DNA from 3 places in the Hydrogenophaga sp. PAMC20947 genome. Region 1 is predicted to be linked to each of the others. Evidence: predicted binding sites of a transcription regulator. Region 1 holds the regulator's gene; each other region holds the start of a gene.
What was found. The regulator FNR, encoded in region 1, switches genes on or off when oxygen is low (the NO sensors DNR and NnrR bind a similar motif). The targets are predictions, from matches to a motif close to TTGATNNNNATCAA.

Region 1 (6,904 bases):
GGAACATGGTCCACAAAGGACGGATGGTGATGGTTTGCGTGCCCAACAGGGCCAGCCCTTGCACGGTTCCGGCCGCGAAAGCCCCCAGCAGGGCATAGCCGACCATGCGGCTCAGCTGAAAAGACCACAAGGCCCTGGTGCTGTGCACCCCAGCCGCACGCCCGATGCCCGCACAGGCAGCACCGCACATGGCCACACAATGCGGCCCGCCCACCAAACCCATGAACAGGGCCGTCACGGCCATTGATGTTTGCATGGCCCTACTCTACCCATTGCGCAGTGGCCGCAGAGGCTGAAACGACAAACCCACTCAAATGATCTTGGAAAAACGGGCCCGGTCCAGATCGACCTGGAGGTTTTTGTCGAACACCATGGCAATGGCCCGCACCAGATACCAGCCAGCGGCGGTGACCTTCACACTGCTGTCGTGAACCTCGACCAGTCCATGGGCCTGCATGTCGGCCAGCACTTCGAGCTCTCGCGCAAAGTACGCCTTGACCTTGATGAGGTGTCCGAGCTCAATCGACTCGAAGTCGAGTTCTCCCTGGCACATGATGGACATGATCACCGCCCGGCGCAGCAGATCGTCACGGGACAAGGCCAGCCCGCGCACGATGGGCAGTCGACCCTGATTCAGGGCGTCGTAGTACTCGTCCAGCGTTTTGGCATTTTGGCTGTAGGTGGCACCGATGCGCCCGATGGCCGAAACGCCGAGGGCGATCAGATCGCAATCGGGCTGTGTGCTGTACCCCTGAAAATTGCGGTGCAAGCGCCCTTGGCGTTTGGCCACGGCCAGCGCGTCGGTGGGCAGCGCGAAGTGGTCCATACCCACATACACATAGCCGCCCTCGATCAGCGCATCAAGTGAAGCGGACAACATCGACAGTTTGTCACCGGGGCTGGGAAGCTCAGCGGCCACGATGCGCCGCTGGGGTTTGAAACGGGTCGGGAGATGCGCATAGGCGTACAGCGCAATGCGATCAGGGCGCAACTCGTTGATCTGGATCAGCGTGCGCGCGAACGACTCGGGGGTTTGCAAAGGCAAGCCGTAAATGAGATCCACGTTGATCGACTCGAAGCCGATTTTTCGGGCCGCGGCCACCAGCGCAAACACCTGCTCAGCGGGCTGCACACGGTGCACCGCCTTCTGAACCGCCGGATCAAAATCCTGCACCCCGAAGCTGAGCCGGTTGAACCCGAGGCGCGCCAGCGTTTGCAGGCGCTGATCGGTCACCGTGCGCGGATCAACTTCGATCGAGTATTCCCCTCCTGGTACCAGGGTGAAATTGCGGCGGATCATGGTCATCAGGTCTTCCAGCTCCTCGTCGGAGAGGAAGGTTGGGGTGCCGCCACCCAGGTGCAGCTGCGAAACGTTGTGCCCTTTGCCGAAGTGCTCAACCTGCAGCTCCACCTCTCGGGACAGGTAGCGAAGGTACTCGGCCGCGCGCTCGTGGTGTTTGGTGATGACCTTGTTGCAGGCGCAGTAATAACAGACCGACTCGCAGAACGGAATGTGCACATACAGGCTCAAGGGCAACGCCATGGAACCTGCCCGGCGTTGTTCCAGCGCCTGGATGTAATCCGCCTCACCAAAAGCCTCTATAAAGCGGTCGGCTGTGGGGTAAGAGGTGTAACGGGGACCTGGGATATCGAACCGCTTTAGCAGTTCGTCGGGGATCGTGTGGCTCACTGACTTTTCTCCAATACTGAGCATTGAATGTGCCCCAAGACGCCAGGGCGCCCTTTGATCTTTGTCAAGCCTAGGTATGCCCCGAAAAGCTGCCCGCAAGAGAAATCCAGTGTTTCCCGGCGTTTATGGCCTGATGCACTGGCGGTGCTGTAAAGTCCCCAGTGATTACCCGGGGAAAAATATGGACGTTCAAAGCATCAAAGTCGCCTGCTCAAACTGCAATCTCCGTGAGCTGTGCCTGCCTATGGGCCTGAATCCAGAGGAGATGGACAAGATGGACAACGTCATCTCTTCTCGCCGCCGCATCAAGCGCGGCACGGCCTTGTTCAGCACGGGTGAAAAATTCACATCCCTGTACGCCGTGCGTTCTGGCTTTTTCAAGACTTGTGTGACCACGGCGGATGGGCGCGACCAGGTGACGGGTTTTCAGATGACGGGGGAAATTCTCGGGCTGGACGGCATCGTGAACGACCTTCATTCCTGCGACGCGGTTGCCCTGGAAGACGCTGAAGTTTGCGTGATGCCTTTTGACCAGATCGAAGAGCTCTCGCGCGAATTCACCACCCTGCAGCATCACATGCACAAAATCATGAGCCGCGAGATTGTGCGCGACCATGGCGTGATGCTGCTGCTGGGCAGCATGCGTGCGGAAGAGCGGCTCGCAGCCTTCCTGCTCAATTTGGTGCAGCGCTTGCACGCGCGCGGGTTCTCACAGTCCGAACTGATCCTGCGCATGACACGCGAGGAGATCGGCAGCTATCTGGGCATGAAGCTGGAAACCGTGAGCCGAACCTTTTCGAAGTTTGTTGAAGATGGCATCATTGAGGTCAAGCAGCGCTACGTTCACATCAAGGACACCGACGGATTGCGGCGCATTGTGAATCCGCAGACCTGCGGATAAAGCACCGAATCGAACCGCTCCGCCAAAAAGAAAAGCCCCCTGCAGAATTTCCCGCAGGGGGCATTTTTTTATCGAGAAGATCAAGCTCGATCACAGGTAGCATTCTTCGCACATTCACGCGGGCGATCCTGCTCAGGGACCGGGCAACGGTTGACCTCAAACGGCGACATCGCCAACAAAGTTGTCAAGGCGCTGGAGAGCATCGTAGCCATCCAAAAGATGAAAAATGCCCCTGTGTAGATGGCTTCACGCGAAAGGCTGAGGCTTTGTCCTTGCCAATGCATCTCGCTGGGATCCACAAAGGCAAAGACCAACATCTCCAACACCGCGGCCATCAAAAAAGCGGGCCACATGATCCACATCCAACGCTTTGCCTTCATGGGTCACTCTCCTGTATTGCTGTCAGAGCAATGTCTGTGCAGCGTATTCAATTTGCGGGCGGTGCGACCTGGGTGGTGGCGTGATTGCGCGCCTGGCCAGCGGGCATCATGTTGAACAAAGCCGCCTCGCGCGCTTTGCCCTCAAGGGCATGGGCCGCTTTCAGGTCGCGTTCATAGTCGTTCTTGTTCAGGACCGGATCTTGGTACTTCACCGCAATCACAGCCGTTGCAATGGCTGCGATCACAACCACCACCGGGCCACCCACCACCATCCACATGTGGGGAACACTCCACCAAGCAACGGGAGGCACAGGATCGGTTGAGTTCGAGGTCATGGGGTTCTCCTGGACATAGGACATAGGTTGCATTTCAACGGGGCACAAGGAAGGCCGCCTTTTCGGAGACTTGAGACACATCCTTGCCGGTAGAGCGGACATCAAAATGGATGGTGTGCGACCCCGTTTTTGCCGAGTTCGGTGGAATCTGAACCCGCAGCACGGCGGATCGAACCTCGGTGGGCAACACTGTGATTTCGGACTCGGACGCAATCGTTACGCCGTCCAAACCAGAAACCGTGATCACATAGGTCTGAGGCGACTCCGTGGCATTCATGACCTGCAGGCGGAACACGTTTTCAATGCGCCCTTGATCCACCATGCGTGCCAGCGCACCGCGATCCCTGATCACGTCGACTTTCAATGGCGTGCGCAAATACAGGCTCACCATCACGGCTGCGGTGATCGCCATCAGGATAGCTGTGTAGACCAACACCCGAGGGCGCAGGCCGCGTTTGATCATTTGGGCGGTAGACCACCCATTGGCCATGCCGTTCTGTGTGGAGTATTTGATCAGCCCCTTGGCATAACCCACCTTCTCCATCACCTCGTCACACACGTCAATGCAGGCGCCGCAGCCGATGCACTCGTATTGCAGGCCATTGCGAATGTCGATACCCGTGGGGCAGACCTGAACGCACAAAGTGCAATCGACGCAAGAGCCGAGGTTGAGCGCTTTGGGGTCGGCCTTCTTGGACCGCGGCCCACGGGGCTCTCCACGCGCCTCGTCGTAGGTGACGATCATGGTGTCTTTGTCGAACATCGCACTTTGGAAGCGCGCATAGGGGCACATGTACTTGCAGACCTGCTCGCGCATGAAACCCGCGTTGCCATAGGTCGCAAAGCCGTAGAAAAACACCCAGAAGATTTGCCAAGGGCCCAGCGACGCCGCAAGAGACAACGCCGCGAGCTCCTGAATGGGGGTGAAATACCCAACAAAGGTAAACCCTGTCCACAAGGCAAACGAGATCCACAAAGCGTGTTTAAGCCACTTCTTGCCGAGCTTTTCACCCGAGAATGCGGCCTTGTCCAGCCGCAAGCGCGCCGAACGATCGCCTTCAACCTTTTTCTCTATCCAGAGAAAAATCTCGGTGTAAACGGTCTGGGGGCAGGCGTAGCCGCACCACAAGCGCCCGGCCACCGCCGTAAACAAAAACAGCGCCAGTGCAGAGATCACCAGAAGACCCGTCAGGTAAATGAAGTCCTGCGGGTAAAGCACCAAGCCACCGATGAAAAATCGGCGCGCTTCCAAGTCAAACAAGACGGCCTGGCGACCATTCCACTGCAGCCAGGGCAAACCGTAAAAAACAATCTGCGTCAGCCAGACCGTTGCCCAACGCCAGTTCGAAAACAGGCCTTTGACCGATCGCGGATAAATTTTCTTGCTTGACGCATACAACGACACCATCACTTCGTCATCGGGCGGAATGCCCTTTGGCGTGTCGCTGGGGGTGTTGCTGACCGGCGCAAGAGGGCTGGAAGCAGCGTCTGGCGTAGTAGAGCTCACAAAATCCCTGACTTAAAAATACCACGAGGCCCCGAAAGGCCTCGTCAAGAAAACGCTCAGTTGGCAGCGACAGACTTGTTGGACATGCCCCAGACGTAGGACGCCAGGACATTGATCTGCTCTTCATTCAACAAGGCCGCCTGTGCAGGCATGGCATTGGTGAAGCCTTTGTTGACCGCCGAAATAATGGCCTCTTCCCCCCAGCCATGCAACCAGACACCATCGCTCAGGTTGGGGGCACCAATGGCCGCCATACCTTTGCCGTCCTGTCCATGACACGCGGCACAAGCCGCGAATTTCAACTTGCCCTGAGAGGCACGAATGCTGTCATGCGGGCTGCCTGAAAGGCTCAGCACATAGTTCGCCACATTGCGGACGTCATCAGCGTTACCAACAGCGGCGGCCATGGGAGGCATCACGCCGGTACGGCCCTGGGTGATGGTGGTTTTGATGTACGCGTGATCGCCAGCGCCGAGCCAGTCGCCATCGGTCAGGTTAGGAAAAGCCTTGGCTCCGCGAGCATCAGAACCGTGGCACTGCGCGCAATAGTTCATGAACAAACGCTCACCGATAGCCATGGCCTGGGAATCCCCGGCCATTTGTTCTGGGGTCATGCCATCGAACTTCGCATAGATCGGTGCGATCGCAGCTTCAACCTTCTTGACTTCCGCCGCGTGTTGACCGGCAGAAGACCAGCCCAGCAAGCCCTGGTAGCGCCCAAACGTGGGGTAAAGGGCACCATACACAAAGGCAAAAATCACCGTGATGATGAACAAGTAGACCCACCACCTTGGCAGAGGGTTGTTCATTTCACGCAAATCACCATCCCACACGTGGCCCGTGGTGTTGTCAGCCGCTGAAACCACCTTGGTGGTGCCACTGATCCACAGCAATACCGCGCAAGCGATGATGCTCAGGGTGACCAAGCCGATCACGTAGTAGTTCCAGAATTCGCTCGTAAAGTCGCTCATGATGTTTCTCTTGTTCGTAGCGGGTTTTATTCGTCCTGGAAAGGCAGCTGCGCTGCCTCGTCAAAATCCGCCTGGTTGCGACGGGACCAAGCCCAGGCAACAATGCCCACGAAGGTCAGCAAACTGACGACGGTTATCGCGCTGCGCAGATCGTTGATGTCCATGATGCAACTCCTTATTGGGGTTTGGCTTCAACCGCAGGCGTTGCCGCCGCCTCAGTGGCCGCAGCCATAGACGCAGCCGATCGAGCCGTACCGAGCATCTGGAGATAGGCGATCACGGCGTCCATCTCCGTCTTGCCCTTGACTTCAGCAACCGCGTTGGCGATTTCTTCGTCGGTGTAGGGCGCGCCCAGCTTGCGCAAGACCTCCATACGGCCTGGAGAGTCTTCCGCATTGACCATTTTCTTGTCCAGCCAGCTGTAGGCCGGCATGTTGGACTCGGGCACCAGATCACGCGGGTTGTTCAGGTGAATGCGGTGCCATTCATCGCTGTAACGGCCACCCACTCGGGCAAGGTCAGGTCCCGTGCGCTTGGAACCCCATTGGAATGGTCGGTCGTACACGAACTCACCAGCCACAGAATATGGGCCATAACGCAGCGTCTCGGCCTGGAAGGGGCGGATCATCTGCGAGTGGCAGTTGTAGCAACCTTCGCTCACATAGACATCCCGGCCAGCCAGCTGCAACGCCGTGTAGGGTTTCACACCTGGCAGCGGCTCGGTCGTGGACTTCTGGAAGAACAGGGGAACAATTTCCACCAGACCACCAATCGAGACCACGATGGTGATCAGCACGATCATCAGGAAGTTGTTGGTTTCAATGCGCTCGTGCGTGAAACCTTTGGGTTTTGCTTGGTTTGCCATTTTTATTGTCCTCAAGCGTGCGCAGGATTGAGAGCAGGGATGCGCACTTCTTCAATCCGACCCTGGCCGATTGTTTTCAGCACATTCCACAACATGATGCACATGCCGCTCAGGAACAGCAGACCACCCAACAAACGGATCACATAGAAGGGGAAAGTCGCCTTCACGGATTCAACGAAGGTGTAGGTGAGACTGCCGTCGGGGTTGACCGAGCGCCACATCAAACCCTGCATCACTCCCGCGATCCACATCGAA
Region 2 (6,904 bases), 2.0 Mb from region 1:
TAGAGCCACTTGACCAAGTTTGGACGGTAACGGATCGACTTCACTGGACTGAAGTCCAGCCAGGGCAGGAAGAACAGGATCACCACCGCGCCGCCCATGGCGACGACACCCCAGAACTTGGCATCAATCGCATACAGCAGGCCCACGGCCACAACGGCAGCGCCAACCACGGCCATTTTCAGCATGCCGCTGATTTTGGCTTTGGCCACACCCAGCAACGCACCCAGCACCACGCAGATCATGAGCACATAGACCATTTCACCGGTGATGGCACGCAGCATCGAATAGAACGGCGTGAAGTACCAGACAGGCGCAATGTGCAAAGGCGTCACCAGCGGATCAGCCGGAATGAAGTTGTTGTACTCGAGGAAGTAACCGCCCAGCTCTGGCGCGAAGAAAACAATCGCCGAAAACACCATCAGGAACACCGACACGCCAAAAATGTCATGCACGGTGTAGTAAGGATGGAAGGGGATGCCGTCCAGCGGAATACCCTTTTCGTCCTTGGTCGCCTTGATTTCGACGCCATCGGGGTTGTTCGAACCCACATCGTGCAAAGCCAGCAAGTGAGCGACCACCAGACCCAGCAGCACCAGCGGCACGGCGATAACGTGGAAACTGAAGAATCGATTCAACGTGGCGTCACCCACCACGAAGTCGCCACGGATCAGCAAAGCCAGATCGGGGCCAACAAACGGGATCGCGGAGAACAGGTTCACGATCACCTGAGCACCCCAGTAGCTCATCTGACCCCAGGGCAACAGGTAACCCATGAAGGCCTCACCCATCAACACCAGAAAGATGGCGCAACCAAAGATCCACACCAGCTCGCGCGGCTTGCGGTACGAGCCGTAGAGCAATCCGCGGAACATGTGGAGATACACGACCACGAAGAAGGCCGATGCGCCCGTAGAGTGCATGTAGCGGATCAACCAGCCCCACGGCACGTCGCGCATGATGTACTCAACCGACGCAAACGCGAGGTTTGCATCCGGCTTGTAGTGCATCACCAGGAAGATGCCTGTCACGATCTGGATCACCAGCACCAGCAAGGCCAGCGAGCCGAAGATGTACCAGAAGTTGAAGTTTTTCGGAGCGTAGTACTCCGACATGTGGACGCGGTACGCATCAAACGCGGTCGGAAAACGGTTTTCAAACCAGTTGGTCACCTGCGCACCGACGGGTGCACCGGGAGGGAGTTCTTTGAATTCAGCCATGGGTTGCCTCAATGATCGGTGGACTGCGCAGAGCGGCTCAGGCCGCTTTATCTTCACCAATCAAAACCACGGTATCGGACACGTAGTAATGAGGCGGGATTTCCAGGTTGTCGGGTGCTGGCTTGTTCTTGAACACGCGCCCAGCAAGGTCAAATGTCGAGCCGTGGCAAGCGCACAAGTAGCCCCCCACCCAGTTGTCGGGCAGCGAAGGCTGCGGGCCTGTGGTGAATTTGTCGCCCGGCGAGCACCCCAGGTGGGTGCAAATACCGATGCCGATGAAATACTCGGGCTTGATGGACCGGTGCTGATTCAGCGCGTATGCCGGCGTGGGGTATGTTTTGCGTTCGGAATTGGGGTCTGCCAGGTCACCTTCGATCTTGGCCAGGTTGGCCAACTCTTCTTCCGTGCGGCGCATGATCCAGATCGGTTTGCCGCGCCAGGCAACGACTTTTTTCGTGCCAGGCGCCACATCAGAAATATCCACTTCCACGGAGGCGCCTGCCGCTTTGGCGCGCTCGGATGGCTGGAAGGAGCTCACAAAAGGGACTGCGACGGCTGCCGCGCCCACACCACCCATAGCGGCGGAGGTGATCAGCCAAGTTCGACGACTGCTGTCCACTGCAGGCGCTCCAACGGTTGCTTCACTCATGGATTTCTTTCAAAGTCGTTTCTGAATGGGGGACCCACTGGGGTCAACCCGGCATTGTACCGGACGGTAACAAGGGTCAGGCCCGGGACTGAGCCCCGCAGTAGGACATTGTGACGGGCCAGTAACAACAGCTTGCTGACAAAGATCACACAACGAGGGGTATTCTCAATAACACCAAGGTGTTCCATGCGAGAATTTTTTCAGCTGACTCGCTTGCCAGTGAATAATTTCTACCCACACGTTTTGAGGACACAACATGAGCATGATGCAAGAATTTAAGGAATTTGCCGTCAAGGGCAACGTGATCGACTTGGCTGTCGGTGTGATCATCGGCGGGGCGTTTGGCAAGATTGTGGGCTCGCTGGTCGAGGACGTGATCATGCCCGTCGTGGGAGCCATCTTTGGAAACATGGATTTCAGCAACCTGTTTGTCACACTGGGCGCAGTGCCCGATGGCACGGCCACGACGCTGGCCGCGATGAAGGAAGCGGGTGTTCCCGTCTTGGCCTATGGCAACTTCATCACGGTCGCCATCAACTTCATGATTCTGGCCTTCATCATCTTCATGATGGTCAAGCAAATCAACCGCATGAAGCGCGAAGAGCCAGCAGCCGAAGCTGCACCCGAAGTGACGCCGGAAGATGTGGTGTTGCTGCGCGAAATCCGCGACAGCCTGCGCAAATAGACCAGCCATTTTCAGCCGCCCGCTTCAAAAAAGTGTGGGTGGCTAATTCTATGGAGACAGGCCCGAGCAGGCGTCCTGCGCGGCATCGATCGCGGCCAGCAAGCTGCTGGCACTGGCTCGTCCTGTTCCGGCGAGATCGAAGGCCGTGCCATGGTCCGGGCTGGTCCTGACAAAAGGCAAGCCCAAGGTGGTATTGACACCGTGCTCCAGGCCCAGCAGCTTCACGGGTATCAGACCTTGATCGTGGTACATCGCAATCACCACATCAAACTCGCCCTGGCGGGCCCGCATAAAAACGGTGTCGGGTGCGTGCGGGCCGTTGACATTGATGCCCTGATCTTGCATTCGCCGAACGGCGGGTGAGATCACCTCAACTTCCTCGCTACCAAACAACCCCCCCTCCCCGCGTGAGGATTGAGGCCGGACACACCGATGCGCAAGCTGTTCCAGCCCAGACGGCGGAAGTGTTCATAGGTGATTCGAATCGTACTGGCGACACGGTCCGTGGTGACCGCGTCCAGCGCATTCCGCAAAGACACATGAATGCTCACCAACACGGTGCGCAAATCTGGTGAGCTCAGCATCATGCGTACAGGCAGTTCCTGGACGGAAACACCGAGGTGTGCGGCAGACAGCGCCTGGAGGTATTCGGTGTGGCCGGGATGCTCGACACCCGCCAACGCCAGCGACTCTTTGTGAATTGGCGCGGTCACCAGGCCGCAGGCGGCCCCGCTCAACACAGCCCCAGCACCCACCCGGATACATTCCGCCGCAGCCTTGCCCGCCTGGGCGCTCACCACGCCCCACTCGGGCCGCACAGGAAGCTCACAAGCCTGCAACACAGCCACATGCGCTTCAGGTACCTGCCCGCGACGCTCCAGCGTGGGAATCGGCCAAAACAACACGGGTTCGCTGCCCCCAGCTTTGGCCACTAACAGGGCAGCGGTCTCTAGCGTCGCCAGATTCCCGGCAATCACCACCGCATGCTTCAACGCGGGGCGCTCGGTCAAAGCCTTGGCGATGATCTCAGGCCCAATCCCGGCGGGATCTCCCATGCTGATCACCAAAGGGCGCATCGACTCCGGTACAGAAGATGGTTCAGCCAGCATCACGACCTCATGCCGGGTTGGGAATATCAATGAACTGGTGGGCAATGCCCAGCTGACTTGCCACGTGTGCAGCCACTGCGGGTGCCCCATAGCGTTCCGAGGCGTGGTGGCCGCAAGCGATGTAGGCCACACCACATTCCCGAGCGTAATGCGCTTGGGGCTCAGAGATTTCACCAGTGATGAACACCTCGGCGCCGGCTGCAATGGCCGCTTCAAAGTAGCCTTGGGCGCCCCCGGTACACAGCGCAACCCGCTCAATAGGTTGATCGTTCGGGGCAATCAGCGTTACTGGGCGTCCCAACTGCTGTTCAACCCAAAGGGCAAGCGTTGCCGCAGAACGTTCGGCGCGCACACCAAGAAAGCCCAAGGACTGCTCACCAAAGCGAACCGGCTCAGCACCCACCCAGTGAATTCCCAGGTGGCGCGCCAGTTGTGCGTTGTTGCCCAGGGTGAGATGGGCGTCCAGTGGCAAGTGGTAGGCAAACAGATTGATTTCGTGCGCCAACAACCGAGCCAGGCGCTGCTTCATCCACCCTGTGACCCGCCCATCCTGCCCGCGCCAGAACAATCCATGGTGCACAAACAGTGCGTCAGCTCCGACCTCGATCGCTGCATCGATCAGTGCCAAACTCGCCGTGACACCCGAAACCACGCTGCGGATCTCCTTCTTACCCTCAACCTGCAGCCCATTGGGCCCATAGTCTTTGAACGCTGCGGGCTGCAGCAGGTCGTCAAAGGCACTCAGGAGTACATCACGGGAAACAGAAGATTCTGGTGAATTCATGGCGGAACGACACAATGGAAACTATGCCAACGGCCTCAACGGGGCCAGTTGGTTGGACTTTGCATTCTGACAGCCATCCTGCTCAACAACTTTGAGCAGGCGACACAAGCACCTGAGGAAAAAGTGTTGCCGAAACTCATTCAATGCATGGCCTTCTGGGCTTGCTCAGCCTCCTCCATCTTCCGGGTGAAGAACCGGTAAAACCAGATCGCCATGCCGATCATGAATACGATGCCTGAAATGCTGAACAAGCCGTAATCGGTAGAAAAAAGGTCGACGATCGCTTTCATAGTGTTCTCCATGCTTTCTGATAATGCATCCATTGCAACCGAAGCAGCGATTGAACGCCTTGACTTGGGTCAAACCACCCAAAATCCCATGCTCCGGGAAGCTCCGCATGACCCAAGCTGTGCACAGCGCAGCTTTTTTGGGATGAGAGGCCAGGCGCGAATTCCAGGGTCAGACCGGCCGACTGATCCGGTTTTGCAACAATACAGATTGACCGAACAACCACAACCTACAAGGGCTCGGTTCAGAACAGGCGCCTGAAACGCCTGTTGGTTTGTGTGTGCCAGCGGTACACGATGCGCCACGAAGGCCCGCCAGTGCACCGCATTTTGAACCTGAAAGCGCGTCGCGGGAGAATGCAGCGCTTACCTGATCTGCATTTGCAGGACAATATCCTCGCTAGCGCTGATCTGCATTCAGGTCGGCGCTGCCTATGTGCACTGGACCCTGAACACCCCATGAAACGACTCTGGCTGGTTTTTTCCCAATCTGTAACGGTCTTGCTGGCGGCGTTTTTCGTCATCGCAACGCTCAAGCCCGAGTGGCTCAACCGCAAGCCGATCGTGGCATCTGTGGTGCCCGTTTTCGAGTCAAACGAACCCGTTGCATCCGGCGGTGGGACCCAGGGCTTCAGCGCGGCGGCGCGCATTGCATCGCCCGCCGTGGTCAGCATCAACACCAGCAAGGCTCCAGAAACCGGTCCGTTGGCGAACGATCCGTGGTCGCGATTCTTTTTCGGAGAACAAGGCCAATCCCAGCCCCAAGCGGGCTTGGGATCTGGCGTGATCGTCAGCCCAGCCGGCTACATCCTCACAAACAACCACGTGATTGAAGAGGCCGATCAAATCGAGGTCCTCCTGAACGACGGCCGGAAAAGTGCGGCTCAAGTGATCGGCACAGATCCCGAGACCGATTTGGCGATCCTGAAGGTCGACCTGAAGGAGTTGCCTGTGATCACCCTTGGCGATTCCGACGGCCTGGCCATTGGCGACCAGGTTCTGGCCATCGGTAACCCGTTTGGCGTCGGGCAAACGGTCACCAGCGGCATTGTCAGCGCGCTCGGACGCACCCAACTGGGCATCAACACGTTCGAAAATTTCATCCAGACAGACGCCGCGATCAACCCCGGCAATTCGGGCGGAGCCCTGGTTGATACGGGTGGCCGCCTGATGGGCATCAACACGGCCATTTACTCCCGATCCGGGGGCTCCATGGGCATCGGGTTTGCCATTCCAACCTCCACGGCCAAGAACGTGCTGGAGGCGATTGTGCGCGACGGACAGGTCACGCGCGGCTGGATCGGCGTTGAGCCCCAGGACCTTTCCCCCGAGCTGGCTGAGAGCTTTGGCCTGAGCACAAATGTGGGCGTGATCATCACAGGCGTGCTACAAAACGGCCCTGCCGCAAAAGCCGGTATTCGCCCGGGTGACGTGATCACCCAGGTGGCGGGTCGCTCCGTGAGCAATGTGGCCCAGCTGCTATCGGCTGTCGCCGCATTGAAACCAGGCACGGCCGCCCAGCTGGATGTGGTGCGCAAAGACGGCAAAGAGACCATCGAAGTGACGCCCGGCAAACGCACGCGGCCACGATTGCAGGAACAACAACGCTGACGCCCTACCCTGACGCCTCCGCGTCAGGTCATTGATTGGGTCCGCAATTCACCGACGTTGTTGGCCGCCACCGCGTGAACCGCGCAAAGACCCGTCAAGTGGGACTGAACGACCGGAATGTGCTCACGGAACACCTGCCTACCGCCTCGCCCCAGGCGGCGCCTCATAGGATCCAACAAATCTGAACACCCTTGCTTGCGGAACCTCTGCCGAAACCAGCCTGGAGCCAGCGGGCACTAACATCAATCTCGCTTGCCGGGATCCTTTGAATCGACGCCACCCAAGGTCCGGATCCATCCCCCGGCTGGTTCGACCCCACGATCAACCTTCGAGACTGCCTTAAGAAGAAGACTCATCAGACTCTGGCGAAGCTTCTTCGGAGTCTGGTTTGGCCGAGTTGGTGACGAACCACCGTGAGCCCCAGATGCCCAGCTCATACAACAGGCACATGGGCACGGCCAAAGCAAGCTGGGAGATCACATCGGGTGGCGTCACCACCGCTGAAATCACGAAGGCAACCACAATGAAATAGCCTCGAAACTCCTTGAGCTTCTGCACCGAG
Region 3 (6,904 bases), 1.8 Mb from region 1:
ACAGCGCGCGCACGGCCACGGCGCTGTGCGCGGCGGCTCCGGGCAGGGGCTGCGCAGCGTCGGTGCGGGTATCGGTATCGGGTGTCGGGCTTTTGGAGGTCAAGGCTGTGATGAAAAGGGCTCGCTGGCATGATACGGTCCCAAGCCTTTGCCACCATGGACCACGCCCCTTCTTCCACCCAAACCCTCACCCGCCAACACCACCGCCGCCTGCGTGATCTGTACCGATCGGCCGGCTGGCCAAGCCAGGACATGCTCGAAGTGGAGCTGCTGGCGGCCGGGCAGATCGAGCGCGTGCGCTCCGGCGAGGGCCACGAAACCTTGCGGGTGACCGATGCAGGCATCGCCACTCTGGCCCGCGTGTTCGCGAGCAACAAGGCGGCGCGCTCGCCCCATGAAGAGCTGGTCCAGCGCGTGGCGCTGGAGATGACTCGTGGTGGGCGCCTGGCGTGGCGCGGGTTGATGCTGCGGGTGGCCTTGCCCAAGGCCTTGTTGTTGGGCGAAGAGCCGGCGCCGCAGCCCGAAAGCCCGGGCTTGGCGCTGGACGACGACGCTGGCCCGCTGCCCAAGGCACCAGGGCACGCCTGGTGCATGGCCATGCCCGATGTGTTTTCGATCCGCCGCACTTCGGTGGAGGCCTATGCGGAACCGGTGGTGCACGAGATCAAGGTGAGCCGTGCCGACTTGCTGGGCGATTTGAAGAAGCCCGCCAAACGGGCGGCCTACCTGGGCATGGCGGGCGCCTGTTGGTATGTGCTGGGGCAAGACGCCAAGGGGCGATCCGTTGGGGCGCCCGACGAAGTGCCGGTTGAATGTGGCGTGATGCTGGTGGAAGGCGATGTGCTCAAGGTGGCGCGGGAAGCGCCGCGAAGGGCTGTGGCGCAGCTCCCGTTTCATGTCTGGATGGCGCTGGCCAAAGCGGGGCCGGCCGTGCGCGAAGAAGACAGGGTGCAGGCGCGCTGGTGAGGTGGCGCCGTGCGGGCTTGCAATCAATGTGTTTACAGGCCCTGGGCGCGAAGCCGCAGACAGTGCCGTATCACGGCGAGGCGAAGCAACACCGTTATCGATTTGATGGCATACCCGTATCAGGTCGGGCTGCGCATGAAGAGCGCCGCGATCAGATCCGACTGCGTCACCATGCCGACCACCTCATTGTCGGCATTGACCACCGGCATGTGGTGCAAGCCGCCATCGGAAAAGCCTTTCACCAGCGCTGCGATGGACTGCTCGGGGCGGGCTGAGCGAACGCGGCGCGTCATGATGTCTTCGACCCGGCGGGCTGTGCTCATGCGTGGCAACTGATTGGGTATGGGTGCGCTCTGGCCGATGAAAAAATCGTGCAGCGAGACGATGCCCACCAGCGGCCCGTCGGGCGCGGCCACGGGCAAGGCCTTGACCTTGTGGTGCGCCAGCAGCCGCCAGGCTTCGTCCACCGAATCGGTCGGGCTCACTGTGATCACATCATGGGACATGATGTCGGTGCAGCGCACGGCTTGCCACTGCCGCTGGCGTGTGGCGAGTTGGGTGCGCATCACCAGGTCTTCCAGGTCATCCCGGTCGATGTCCAGCATTTCGCCGAAAGAGGCCAGCGCTGCATCAAGGTCTTCGGCCGTCGGGCCTGCACGCTGGGTGGGCAAGCGGTCGCGGGTGTCGTGGGGCCTGGCGCGGGCGCTTCCGTGGTGGGGGTAGCGCCGGCCTGCGAGGTTGTTGAACAACAGCGCCAGCAACAACATCAAAACCGAATCAGCGGCCACTGGCCACAACACAAAGCTGTAGCCTAGATCGTGAATTGCTGGGCCACCCAAAACGGCGGTGAGGGCGACAGCGCCGCCGGGCGGGTGCAGGCAGCGCAACGCGAACATCAGGGCAATGGCGACCGCGGCCGCCAAGGCTGCGACGGGGCCACTGCTGCCCAGCCATTGCACGCAGGTGATGCCCACCGCTGCGGCAATCACGTTGCCGCCGACGATGGACCATGGCTGCGCCAACGGACTGGCCGGCACGGCAAACAGCAACACGGCCGAGGCCCCCATGGGCGCGATGAACCAGGGGTTGGCCGAACCCAGGGCCTGGTGGCTGATCCATTCGGTGATCAAGAGGCCCAGTCCCGCGCCCAGGCTGCCCAGCCAGAGATCGCGTGGGCCGGCGGTGAGCGGAGCGGGGTAGAACGAGCGCAGCCAGTTGGCGAAGTGGGCGATGGGCATGGTGGGCGATGTGCACCTTTTTGGGGCGATTGGGCGCATGTTATCAGCGCAACCCAGCGGGCGCTTGGCCCCGGCTATTTGGAGGGATTTGATGCAGATCAAACAACCTTAAGGATTGGTTTCTTACAATGTAAATCATTCGCATTTGCAGACTGGTCGTATGACGCCTCGTAACTTGAATCAAGCCCCTGTGCGCCAATGGCACCGCATATCGGTCAACAGCGCCCACCACCCCCGCCTGCTGGAGCTGGGATTCTTGCCGCTGGAAAACGTGTGTGTGCTGCAGCGCAGCTGGTTCAAGACCGGGGCGCTGGTGGTGCAGGTGGGGGATGCGGTGTTTGGCCTGCGGCCCGATGAGGCCAGTCAGATTGAAGTGCACGCGCACACCGAAATGCTGGGCAGCTTGAGCGCAGCATGAGCGCCGCCACCATCGATACCAGCGGGCTGGCCCAGCGGCGGCTAGCCTTGCTGGGCAACCCCAACTGCGGCAAAACCGCGCTGTTCAACCGCCTGACGGGCAGCCAGCAAAAGGTGGCCAACTACGCCGGTGTCACGGTAGAGCTCAAGCGCGGTCTGATGAAGACCGCTGCAGGCCGTTCGGTCACGGTGATCGATTTGCCGGGCACCTACAGCCTCAATGCCAGCAGCCAGGACGAGACCGTGGCCTGCGAGATGGTGCTGGGCCAGAGCCTGCGCGAGAAAGCGCCAGACCTCACCGCCGTGGTGCTGGACGCCACGCGTTTGCGCCGCGGCTTGCGTCTGGTGGCCGCGCTGAAGCGCCTGGGTGTGCCGATGGTGGTCTTGATCAACATGATGGACCGTGTGCGAGCCCAGGGCCGTGATCTCGATGCGGCACGTTTTCAGGCTGCTCTGGGTGTTCCCGTGGTGGAAGTGACCGGCATTTCTGCGCAGGGCACGGACGCGCTGCGGCAACTGCTGGACCGTGCAGACATCTGGTCGCAAACGCGGCCCGAAACCCCAGTGGCGCAGCACAGCGCCGAGGTGGTCAGGGCCGACGATGCCCAGGCTCAAAGCTGGTTACAGGCTGCAGGCCAGGACCAGCCCATGTCGGCCCACGAGTGGTCGCGCCGTCTGGACACTTTGCTGCTGCAGCCGCTCACGGGTGTGCTGGTGTTGCTGGTCTTGTTGTTCCTGATCTTTCAGGCAGTGTTTGCCTGGGCAGCATGGCCCATGGGCCTGATCGAAAGTGTGACCAGCTGGGTCGGCGAGGGGGTAGACGCATGGTTGCCAGCGGGCTTGCTCAAGAGCCTGCTGATCGACGGGGTGATCGCGGGTGTGGGCGGGGTGGTGATCTTTCTGCCCCAGATCCTGATTCTGTTTTTCTTCATTCTGGTGATGGAAGAGTCGGGTTATCTGCCGCGCGCCGCGCTCTTGCTCGACCGGTTGATGGGCAGCCTGGGTTTGTCCGGGCGCGCGTTCATCCCGCTGCTCTCCAGCTTTGCCTGCGCCATTCCCGGCATCATGGCCGCGCGCACAATCTCAGACCGGCGCACCAAGTGGGTCACGGTGTTCATTGCGCCGCTCATGACCTGTTCGGCCCGTTTGCCGGTTTACACCTTGCTGATCGGTGCTTTCATACCGGCCAAAACAGTTCTCGGCATGAACCTGCCGGGGTTGGTGATGTTTGGCCTGTATGTGCTGGGCATTGTTTCCGCCATTGCCGTGGCCTGGGTGCTCAAACTGTGGCGGGGTGCCGGCGAGCCGGTGCAACTGATGATGGAGTTGCCCGACTACCACCTGCCACGCGTGAAAGACCTGGCCATTGGCCTGTGGCAGCGCGCCAGCATCTTCCTGCGCAATGTGGGCGGCATCATCCTGTCGCTGACCGTGATCTTGTGGTTTCTCTCCACCTTTCCGCAAGCGCCTGTGAGCTTCGCAGGAAGCCCCATCGAATACAGCTTTGCCGGCCGCATCGGGCAGGCGCTGGCAGGCTTTTTTGCCCCCATCGGATTCAATTGGCAGATTGTGGTGGCGCTGATCCCGGGGCTGGCCGCGCGCGAGGTCATGGTGGCCGCGCTCGGCACGGTTTACGCCTTGTCGCAAACGGGCGATGAGGTGGGCGCCGCGCTCGGTCCACTGATTGCGCAGGATTGGTCTTTGGCCACCGGCCTGTCGCTGTTGATCTGGTTTGTGTTTGCACCGCAGTGCCTGGCCACGTTGGCCGTGGTGCGCAAGGAAATGGGCGGGTGGGCCATGCCGGTCGGCATGGCGGCGTTCCTGTTTGGCTTGGCCTACGCGGCGTCGTGGGTGACTTACCGACTCGCATTGAATCTGGGAGGTTTCTGAAATGAACTTTGATCTGGTGGCCGTGCTGGCCTTGGTCGGGCTGGCGTTGGCCTTTGTGGTGCGCAAGTATTGGCGCTCGGCCAAGGGCAAAGGACCTGCCTGCGGTAACTGCGGCAACTGCGGCAGCGACAACTGACCTGTTCGCGCGGGTCGATCCGTTTGACGGACGGACGAACGGGGGACCCTCACGTTGCCACCCATCAAAACACCCGCCCGAGGTGGAGCGGCGCCGCCGTTTTCGCGCAGCCTGTTGGCGAAAACGGGCTCGCCCGCTGCGTCAACCCATCAATCTGCTGTTTTGCACAGCAGTACCCGATGCGCCTGAATCATGGGTGCCATGTGAACCGTGAGCCGGTTTCAGTGGGGTGATTCTTATCCAAACCGCAAGGTAACTGAGGTTGTCAACAGGGGTATTGCTTCGGTGTCCCGAAGGAATCAACTTGAGGGTTAACCCGTTGTTGTGGATTCCACTGTGCAGTCTATAGTCTCGAAATCAAGCGATTTGCTTGGTGGGGCACAGGCTCTTTTTGCAACCCATCCAGAGGCGCAATCACAGTGGACATTTTTCTTCAACAGGTGCTCAACGGCCTGACGCTGGGCGGCATTTACAGCCTGGTTGCACTGGGGCTGACCCTGGTCTACGGCATCTTGCACGTGCCCAATTTTGCCCATGGGGCCTTCTACATGGTGGGCGCTTTTGTGGCGCTCAAGCTCATGACGGGCTGGGAAGTGAACTACTGGATCGCCATGATCGGGTCGGCTGGGGTGGTGGCCGTGATCGGGGCCCTGTCCGAGCGGCTGGTGTTCCGCCCCCTGGGCAACCACACGGGTCTTCACCCGATGATCGCGGCCATTGGTCTGCTGCTGTTCCTTGAAGCCGGTGCGCAAGCGCTGTGGGGCGCCGACTTCCTGCGCATGCCCACGCCCTTCAGCGGCATTGTCGAAATTGCCGGCGTCACCGCGCCGGTGCAGCGCCTGATGATCATCGCCGGGGCGTTCACGCTGATGGCGGTCTTGCAGCTGTTCCTCACCCGCACCGTGGCGGGCTCCACCATCGTGGCCATGGCGCAAAGCCGCGATGGTGCCTCGCTGGTGGGCATTGATGCCAACCGGGTTGCCATGCTCACCTTCGGTATCTCGGGCGCGTTGGCGGCCGTGGCTGCCACGCTGTATGCGCCCATCAACCTCGTCTACCCGGCCATGGGCCACCTGGTGATCACCAAGGCTTTTGTGATCATCATTCTGGGCGGCATGGGCAGCGTGCCCGGTGCCATTGTTGGCGGGCTGATCATCGGTTTTGCCGAATCGTTTGGTGCCTATTACATCTCCACCGACTACAAAGACATCATGTCGTTCGCGTTGCTGGTGGTGATTCTTTCGCTGCGCCCACAAGGCCTATTCACCAACGGAGCACGCTGAAACCATGATGAAACTCCTGGAAGGTAAATTGGGGTGGGGGCTGCTGCTGCTGGCCGGCCTGCTGTTCCCCTGGATGGCGGGCAACGACTACCACCTGACGGTGATGTCCACCGCTTACATCTTCGCGATCGCCACCCTGGGCCTGAACCTGATCACCGGCTACACCGGGCAGTTCAATCTGGCCCACGCCGGCTTCATGGCCGTTGGCGCCTACACGCTGGGCATCCTGACCGTGGACTACGAAGTCTCTTTCTGGCTGGCTTTTGTTCTCGCCGGCGTTGTCACGGTGCTGATCGGCTTGCCGCTCGGCTTTGTGTCGCTGCGCTTGCGTGGGCACTACTTCTCCATCTTTACCCTGTGTGTCGGCACCATCATGTTTCTGGTGATCGAAAAATGGGAAAGCCTCACACACGGCACGGTGGGCATCATGGGGATTCCGGCGCCCACGGCCATCGGCCCGCTCACCTTCGACACGCCCCGGTCGCTCTACTACCTGGTGTTTTTCTTCCTGGTGGTGGGTGTGTGGTTCATGCGCCGCATCGTGGATTCGCTGATGGGCCGCACATTCATGGCGATTCGCAACGGTGACGATCTGGCCGAAGCACTGGGGGTCAACCTCATGCGCAACAAGCTCATCGCGTTTTCGTTGTCTGTGTTGTACGCCGGTCTGGCCGGCGCCTTGTATGCGGGATTCGTGCGTTTTCTGGGGCCCGATCTCGCCGGCGCCGAACACGCATTCGACATGACCATGTACATGATCATTGGCGGGCTGGGCACCGTTTTGGGCCCATTGCTGGGCGCGTTGATGGTGCCCTGGGCCACGCAGTATCTGCAGTTCCTGCAGGAATTCCGCTTCCTGATCTTTGGCCCGGTGCTGATCTTCCTGGTGATCTTCGTGCCCAACGGCATCGTGGGCACCTGGGTGGCGTGGCGTGCCCGGCAGGCCTCGGCCGCTGATGTGGCACAACACAAGG

Region 2: a site for FNR is predicted at 4,794-4,807, ahead of E5678_RS12135 (DUF3149 domain-containing protein). Genes of this name have one in related genera too.
Region 3: a site for FNR is predicted at 2,293-2,306, ahead of E5678_RS11050 (FeoA family protein). Genes of this name have one in related genera too.

The regions. Positions count from the first base shown of each region.
Region 1 covers NZ_CP039252.1:681,955-688,858, reverse strand. The annotation lists gene E5678_RS03170 (sulfite exporter TauE/SafE family protein) at 1-256, opposite strand, end outside; gene hemN (oxygen-independent coproporphyrinogen III oxidase) at 311-1,714, opposite strand; gene fnr (fumarate/nitrate reduction transcriptional regulator Fnr) at 1,872-2,591, shown strand; gene E5678_RS22560 (hypothetical protein) at 2,672-2,971, opposite strand; gene E5678_RS03150 (FixH family protein) at 3,019-3,306, opposite strand; gene ccoG (cytochrome c oxidase accessory protein CcoG) at 3,341-4,714, opposite strand; gene ccoP (cytochrome-c oxidase, cbb3-type subunit III) at 4,870-5,784, opposite strand; gene E5678_RS03135 (cbb3-type cytochrome c oxidase subunit 3) at 5,811-5,948, opposite strand; gene ccoO (cytochrome-c oxidase, cbb3-type subunit II) at 5,960-6,649, opposite strand; gene ccoN (cytochrome-c oxidase, cbb3-type subunit I) at 6,661-6,904, opposite strand, start outside.
Region 2 covers NZ_CP039252.1:2,690,145-2,697,048, forward strand. The annotation lists gene E5678_RS12110 (cytochrome bc complex cytochrome b subunit) at 1-1,217, opposite strand, end outside; gene petA (ubiquinol-cytochrome c reductase iron-sulfur subunit) at 1,255-1,866, opposite strand; gene mscL (large conductance mechanosensitive channel protein MscL) at 2,123-2,551, shown strand; partial or broken gene pdxA (4-hydroxythreonine-4-phosphate dehydrogenase PdxA) at 2,600-3,627, opposite strand; gene E5678_RS12130 (Nif3-like dinuclear metal center hexameric protein) at 3,668-4,444, opposite strand; gene E5678_RS12135 (DUF3149 domain-containing protein) at 4,585-4,734, opposite strand; gene E5678_RS12140 (Do family serine endopeptidase) at 5,191-6,342, shown strand; gene tatC (twin-arginine translocase subunit TatC) at 6,682-6,904, opposite strand, start outside.
Region 3 covers NZ_CP039252.1:2,458,073-2,464,976, reverse strand. The annotation lists gene E5678_RS11065 (ATP-dependent DNA helicase) at 1-103, opposite strand, end outside; gene E5678_RS11060 (hypothetical protein) at 157-966, shown strand; gene E5678_RS11055 (HPP family protein) at 1,086-2,204, opposite strand; gene E5678_RS11050 (FeoA family protein) at 2,380-2,622, shown strand; gene E5678_RS11045 (ferrous iron transporter B) at 2,619-4,511, shown strand; gene E5678_RS11040 (FeoB-associated Cys-rich membrane protein) at 4,513-4,647, shown strand; gene E5678_RS11035 (branched-chain amino acid ABC transporter permease) at 5,067-5,930, shown strand; gene E5678_RS11030 (branched-chain amino acid ABC transporter permease) at 5,935-6,904, shown strand, end outside.